Regions from separate parts of the Paeniglutamicibacter antarcticus genome, predicted to be linked through region 2. Evidence: riboswitches for the same ligand, from Rfam matches in the RefSeq annotation. Region 2 holds a riboswitch; the other holds the start of a gene.
What was found. A riboswitch is a leader RNA that binds a small molecule or an ion and turns the genes downstream of it on or off. The one in region 2 is predicted to bind S-adenosylmethionine.
Positions count from the first base shown of each region.

Region 1 (3,563 bases), on a different contig from region 2:
CTCAATCAAGTATTTAGCACCGATGCACCAAGCCTGCTGGCACCTTTCTCATTTGGTGTCGACGGTCTCGGTCCAATCTTCTCGGGTGCTGCCATCCTGTCTCTCTCGTTTCTAGGCTTCGACGCAATTTCAACATTGTCGGAGGATGCCAAAAATCCGAGTAAGTCGATCCCAGCATCAATCGTGCTTACCACGCTGGCCGGTGGAACGATCTTCATCATCGTAGGTTGGGCCGGAGCCCTCGTTCATCCTGATCACACCACGTTCACAGACTCAGATGCCGCAGGCGTCGAACTCATGGCGGGGGTCGGCGGGGTAGCGCTCACAGCGATCTTTGTGGCGGTCTACGTCGTGGGAGCCTTCGGCTCGGCTATGGCTTCTCAGGCCAGTGTGACCCGAATCCTCTACTCCATGGGCCGAGATGGACTATTACCATGACGTCTGGGTATGCTCAACCACCGTTTCGCAACCCCGGTATACGCAACGTTGGCGGTCTCTTTGGTATCACTGACATGCCTCTTCGCCAGCCTGGAGCTTGCTGCCTCTGTGGTCAGCTTCGGAGCGCTCGTGGCATTCTCGATGGTGAACCTCTCCGTCATCAAGAACTTCTTCATCGATGCCGAGGCACGCGGGCCTCGCTCAATAATCATTTATCTTCTGATGCCGCTGGTTGGCTTTGCGTTGACCATTTGGCTGTGGACTTCGCTTTCTGGAACCAGCTTGGGCGTAGGTCTGACCTGGTTCGCCCTGGGCACCATTTTTTTGGCTGTTCGAACCAGAGGATTCCGGGTCACTCCCCCGAAGCTGAGCTTCGAGGACTGACTTCACCCGGGATTTAGCAATGCCGCCCTCGTCGCGTTCCACAGCAGCGAGGGCGGTGATTCCGTTTATGGGAATCATTCCTAGTCCAGGTGCCTGTCCTGCCAGCGGCGAAGCCTCCAATTGGAACCCGCCGCCGTCTCCAGTGTGACCACGCCGGTGTTGGCCAGTGGCAGCGGTGAGAGCAATGTCGAATCGAAGTTGATGCTCCGGGTCGCAAGCCAGGTCACCAGCATCGCGGCGTGGCTGACCACCACCAGCTTTCCCGCACCCTCCGCCCTGGCACCTTCGATGACCGCGTCAAAGCGTTCCAGTGCGCTGCGACCGTCCTCCCCGCCCGGGATCTTGGCCTCCAGGTCTCCCGATAACCACCGCACGAATACATCGCGGTAGGCAAGCTGGGCGTCGGGGTCGTTGCGCATTTCCAGTTCCCCGGCGGAGATCTCGGTCAGCCCGGCGTGCTCGGCCACGTCCAGGCCCCGGGAGCGGGCCAGCGGAGCGGCCGTCATCTTGGCGCGCAGCAAAGTCGAGGAATACACCGCATCGACGTCATCGCCCTCGGTGCCCAACCGTTCCACCAAGGCTTCGGCCTGGGCCAGCCCTGTTTCATCCAGCGGGGCCCCCGGGGCTGCGGTATCAAGTGCCTGGGCCAGGTTCGAGGCGGTCTGGCCGTGGCGGATCAAGATCAGTCTCATGCCTTCAGCCTAAATCGTCGTACGGGTTTTGCTAGGATGAAAACAGCTTCACGAGATGCGTACCAGCCCAGGGCTCCGACCCGGGACGCACACCAACCCCATGCTTCACGGGTGGTTCGGATGACGAAGCGGTCCTTGGCAGCAGCCGCTGCCTGGGGACAAGAGCACACGAAAGGCGCCCCCCATTGCGCAACCAGCCACTGACAGCTGAACCCTGCACGTCCTACCACCGCGGCCACCACACCCACCCCGGTGCCCTCAGGAGACTGATGACCCGTCCCACGTTGTGGGCCCCGGCCGACATCGAGGTCATGCGGACCTTCAATTTGGAGCTCACGCTTCATGTCTTTGCGGCCGGTGCGCACCAACGTATCCATACCCACGACATCGGCGCCGTCCATCGGCTTTTGCGCATTGCGCCAAGACCCGGGTCCGGAGGTTCGGTGGGCCGGGTGAATTTCCTCAACGGCGCGATCGCACTGCCGGCGGATCCTTCGCTGGGCGCCGGCCTGCGGTATTTCTCGTTCACCACCGAGCCGCTGTCCCCCTGCCGCTTCGAACGCAACGAGTCGCTGGCCCGGGACTTCGAGGCGTTAACCGCCGACCTGCAGCTGTCCTAGCGGAAGATCGGATCGGCGGAGTAGCGCCCCAAGGCTTGCCTGCTCGCGGCATCCAGGCGCAGCAACCGCTGGGTGCCAACGGAGAAGAACGCCAGGGTGGTGGCGGCTCGCACGCGCACCCCGCCGTCCACCGGATCGTGGAACTCGTAGCAGATATCAAAGCTTGCGGCCTTGATGGTGCTGATCCACAAATCCACGCAGGCCGGTATATTGCGGTAATCCAACGGCTTCAAGTACCGGACCCGGTGCTCGACCACCAGTATCTGCGTGTTTTCAGGAACCGTGGAAAACAGGTCGACCAGCGGTTCGGTGCCTGGCTTGCCGGTGCCTCCGGGCACCCCAAAACCGGCAATGCGCGCTTCTTCCATCATCCGGACCAGGTTCACGTTGTTGATGTGGCCGTATGCGTCCATGTCGCCCCAGCGCATGGGGACGTTGACGCGGATCTTCGCATCGCTCACCTACATCGTTCCTTGCGCGCCGTCGGAACTAATGATGGCCAGGGACTCCAGCTTTTCAGCGATGCGTGCCCCATCCGGCTCGTAGACCCATGGCACGCCGGGGGTGGAGTTCAGCAGCCCCTGGCTGCGCCCGCCGGCGAGCACCGCCTCGGAAGGTGTTAGCTGGCGGATCACGATGGCCTCGACGTGTTCCGGGAAACGCCTGGCGAATTCGGCGTAGAGGTAGGGGTCGTGCTGGCCGTCGTCACCGATCAGCAGCCACTTCATGTCCGGGAACTCCACAGCCAGCCGACGCAGCTGGTCTGCCTTGTGCTGCATTCCCGAACGGAACCAGCCGCGATCGGTGGGGCCCCAGTCGGTCAACAGCAGCGGCCCCTGGGGATACAGGTTGCGCGAGAGGAAGCGAGTCAGCGTCTGGGCGACGTTCCAGGCACCGGTGGACAGGTAGAAGGTAGGAGCACCTGGCTTGTCGCGCATCAGCCGCTCCATCATCACCGGCATCCCGGGGGTTGCCAACCGGGCATGTTCGGAAAGCACGAAGGAGTTCCATGCCGCCAGCAGCGGGCGGGGCAGGGCGGTGACCACGATGGTGTCATCCACGTCCGAGACCACTCCGAATCCGGCAGCCCCGTCGACGATCAACACCGGCGAGGTGGCAGCGGGGCTTCCCTCGGTGTGCAGGGTGATGTGGTGCCAGCCAGGTTCCAGCGTGGCAGCAACTTTGACGTCGAGCACTCCCCCGCGGTCGGCCTCCACGAAAAACCGTTCACCGTTGATGTGCACCTCGAGTTTCCCGTGCGGGACGATCGGGGAGACGAAATTCCGCCAGCCGCGCACCCCGTCGGCAAGGACCTTGGCACGGTGGCGCGAGTCCTCGAATGCGCCGGGCTTGGCCAGGACCACGCGGGCGAAGATGCGCACCCACCCGTTTTCGGCGTTCGAGAGGCCGTAGCCGGTGTAGGGCAACA
Region 1 covers NZ_BAABLK010000005.1:92,049-95,611, forward strand. The annotation lists gene ABEA12_RS01360 (APC family permease) at 1-438, shown strand, start outside; gene ABEA12_RS01365 (APC family permease) at 448-822, shown strand; gene ABEA12_RS01370 (histidine phosphatase family protein) at 903-1,514, opposite strand; SAM riboswitch class IV at 1,561-1,685, shown strand; gene ABEA12_RS01375 (hypothetical protein) at 1,784-2,134, shown strand; gene ABEA12_RS01380 (acyl-CoA thioesterase) at 2,131-2,595, opposite strand; gene ABEA12_RS01385 (App1 family protein phosphatidate phosphatase) at 2,596-3,563, opposite strand, start outside.
Region 1: another riboswitch for S-adenosylmethionine. It lies ahead of ABEA12_RS01375 (hypothetical protein); the one in region 2 lies ahead of ABEA12_RS05565 (OsmC family protein).

Region 2 (3,563 bases):
AATACATCGAGGAGCATTTCATCTCCTCCGGACGGGTGGATGCGTTGACCGGCCCGGGCAGGTTCTACGACCAACCGCGCGGCCTGGGCTACGTGGCGTCGGTCTTCTACGCCGGAGCGTATTTCTTGGCACTGGGCGGCGCAGTGGCCCGCATTCCCCTGTGGGGGTCGAACATGGCGTTTCGCCGCGAGCTATGGCCCAACGTGCGCGCACAACTGGACCTTGGCGTCGATGGCATCCACGACGATCTGGACTTCAGCTGCAAGCTCGAAGACGGAACAGCGGTCCTTTTTGACAGGCGGTTGCGCGTGGGGGCCGCCGGACGGGTTTTCTCCGGTCGTGGGACGTTGCGCGGGTCCATCCGCATGGCCCTGCGAACACTGGTCCACAACGGTTCCGGACCGGGGGTTTGGAACCGCTGGCGACGTCGATTGGTTCCACCGCGCCAGCAGCGCTAACCGGGCTGATTTGTGTAACATGATCTCCCTGCTTGATGCCGCGGAGCGAAAATCCGTTCCATCGAGACTAAAATGGTGGCCATGACCTCCCCATACTCCGACCCCATGCCGGCGCCGGAAATAACTTCCGTCGGATCACAACTTGAATCTCTGGTCTTGGAAGTGGAACACGAGTTCTCCCGGATAGCAGTCACGGCCCGACGGGGAATCCGCAAGAAAGCCACCTCCATCCACCCGGACCTTCAGCCACTGGGATACAACGTGCTTTCGATTTTGGTCCGCGAACACGCCCAGCAGCAAATAACCTTGGCAGAGGAACTGCAAGTGGACAAGGCCACCATGAGCCGGACGATCAAGTGGCTCGAGGCCCATGACCTGGTCACCCGGGTCCCGGACCCGCAGGACGGCCGGGCAATGCTGGTCAGCGTCACCAATCTGGCCAGGACCGGATTCCTCGATTCGAGTGCCGCCTCCCGCCAACGCTTGCGCAACCGCCTGGCATCCTGGGACGCCGGTGAAATCAGGCATTTCGCCGACCTGCTCTCGAAGCTGAACGACAGCGATTCCCAGCACCGCTCCGGCTGAGGGCAGCGGACCCTACCGCACGGCGTCTTGCGGTTTCTTCGCCACGAGATCGGAGATCCACCCGGAAAATCGTCAATACAGGGCCAAACGCCACCGTCATCCGGCCAACATTCGATATGATCCCGAGCTGTCATGACGAACCATTAAGGGCCCCTTTTGCTCCCGTGCCACGGATTCGGGAAGACTCAATAGCAGAATCACGAGCTCCAACCATTCACGGCCCTGGCCGGTTGGACCGCAACCCCCTTCGTCATAGCGGGGTGCGCCAGGTGAGGATTCGACGCCGCCTGCCTGGTTCGGCGTAAGTATGGCGTTGTGCTTGGTGCGCGCCAGCCACGAAAGGATCAACTTCCCATGTCAGAAATCCTGCTTGAAAACACCCTTGAAACGGTTCGCTCCCAAAAGCTCATTGCCGCCGGCACCGCCTGGGGCGATCGCATTGCCGCCAACACCGCAAGCGCGTCGCTGACCTTCACCACAAGCGGCGTTTCCACCGGATCGGTATCCAGTCAGATCACCGCCGGGAAGCACAGCTTCACCGTTGACGAGCCGGCGGCATTGGCCGGAGACGACGTGGCAGCCAGCCCCGTCGAGTTCGCCCTCGGCGCGCTCATTTCCTGCCAGGTTGTTGTCTATCGCCTGTACGCCCAACAGCTGGGCCTGAAGATCGATTCCCTGGAAGTCAACGCGGATGCCGACCTGGACGTGCGCGGGCTCTTCGGCATCGAGGCAACCGTTCGTCCTGGTTTCGGCGATGTGCGCCTGAAAGTGAAGATCGACGGACCGGAAACCCGCGAACGCTACGAGGAACTCCAAGCAGCCGTGGACACGCACTGCCCTGTGCTCGATATCTTCACCAACCCCACGCCGGTGAGCGTCGAGTTGGTCACCTCGAACTAGCACCACCAGGAACACGGCCGCGGGCCGGTGCCGATCATGCCGATCGGCACCGGCCCGCGGCTTCTTGCGTTGTTCCACCGGGGTTCTTGGCAGTCGCCACAGAAACCCCCGCTGTTCGCCCAAGCAGGATTCCAGCGGATATATCCCCCGGAAACATCCAGGGCAATCCCCGATTCAAGTTTCGCGGCACTACCACGACACAATGGATCGGTTCTGTTTTCTGCTCAGCAGCGTCGTTTGTGCTTCACACCGGTCGCCGGACTGGGTGCGGACCCGAACCCGGGTACTCAAGCAGTTCCCCGGCTCAGCGGCTGCGGCAAGGCCCAGGTCCGGGTCCCGATAGACCATCAGCCAGGGAAGCCGCCAGTGCAGCAGAAAAGCAGTGCATCATCCCCGGCATTTTCGCCACGTGCTTCGAATTCCGTAGCGGGTGTGGCCTGATAACGGGCAGCGGCACTTCGACGAGGATTGACCCGGCCGCGCCATCCGCGGGGTAAGAAGCGGATCCGTCCGCAGGCGGAAACGACGTCCACCAGGCCCAGGACGCGCTCAAGCGCGGGCTCGGCAGCCGACACCTGCAGATGACCACCATCGGCACCGGGCTGTTCGTCGCCTCCGGCGGCGCATTGGCCATCTACGTGATGGTTGGCCTGATGGTGTTCTTGCTGATGTAGTCCTTGGGCGAGATAGCCGCCAAGATTCCCGTCGCCGCGAAGCTGGTCGCAGCCGGGATCCTCATGGACTTCTGGTTCCCGGCTGGGTCTGGGCGGGAGTGTTTCTTGTCGTACTGACCGGGCTCAACGCGCTCTCGGCCAAGGCCGTTGGCGAATCCTGGTTCTGGCTTTCGCTGTTCAAGGTTCCCGCGGTGGTGTTGTTCCTGATCGCCGGGGTGCTGATGATCCTCGGGATCTTGGTCGAGCACCTGCCCGGGTTCAGCAACCGGCAAAACCGTGAGGATCTCTTACACGGCGGGTTCTCCTTCCACGGCACCGAACTAGTCTGCGTTACCGCCGGCGAGGCAAAGAATCCCAAGCGCGAGATACCGCGGGCAATCCGCACGTTTTTCTGGCGCAGCATGATTTTCTGCATCGGTTCCATCGTCGTCATCGGTTGCCTGGTTCCCTTCACCGATCGCAGTTCTCTTGGCTTCGGGCCTCGGCCGACGTCGCCGCTTGCCCGTTCACACTGGTTTTTGAGCGTGCAGGCATCGCATTCGCCGCGGCATTGATGAACGCCGTCATCCTCACCGCGATCCAGTCGGCGGGAAAGTCCTGGCTATATGCCTACACCCGGATGCTTTACGCCATGGGCCACGTCGGCAAGGCACCCAAGGTTTTGACCGCACCAGCGCACGCGGCGTCCCCACCTTCGCACTGCTGGCCACCTCCGTTGTGGGGCTCTTTGGATTCCTGTCGGCCATCGTCGGGCAGGGCGCCGCATACACCTGGCTGTTGAATGTCTTCGGGGCTCAGCGGTTTTATCCTCTGGGCGGGAACAGCCATCTCGCACTACAGGTTCAGGCGCGGTTTCTTGGCCCAGGGCAACAAGACAAGCGACCTGCCCTACCGGGCGACGCTCTTGCCCATCGGGCCATTGCGCGGCTTCGCCGTGCTGATCCTG
Region 2 covers NZ_BAABLK010000022.1:117,431-120,993, reverse strand. The annotation lists gene ABEA12_RS05575 (glycosyltransferase family 2 protein) at 1-458, shown strand, start outside; gene ABEA12_RS05570 (MarR family winged helix-turn-helix transcriptional regulator) at 540-1,043, shown strand; SAM riboswitch class IV at 1,239-1,357, shown strand; gene ABEA12_RS05565 (OsmC family protein) at 1,398-1,943, shown strand; gene ABEA12_RS18625 (APC family permease) at 2,716-3,171, shown strand; partial or broken gene ABEA12_RS18620 (amino acid permease) at 3,171-3,563, shown strand, end outside.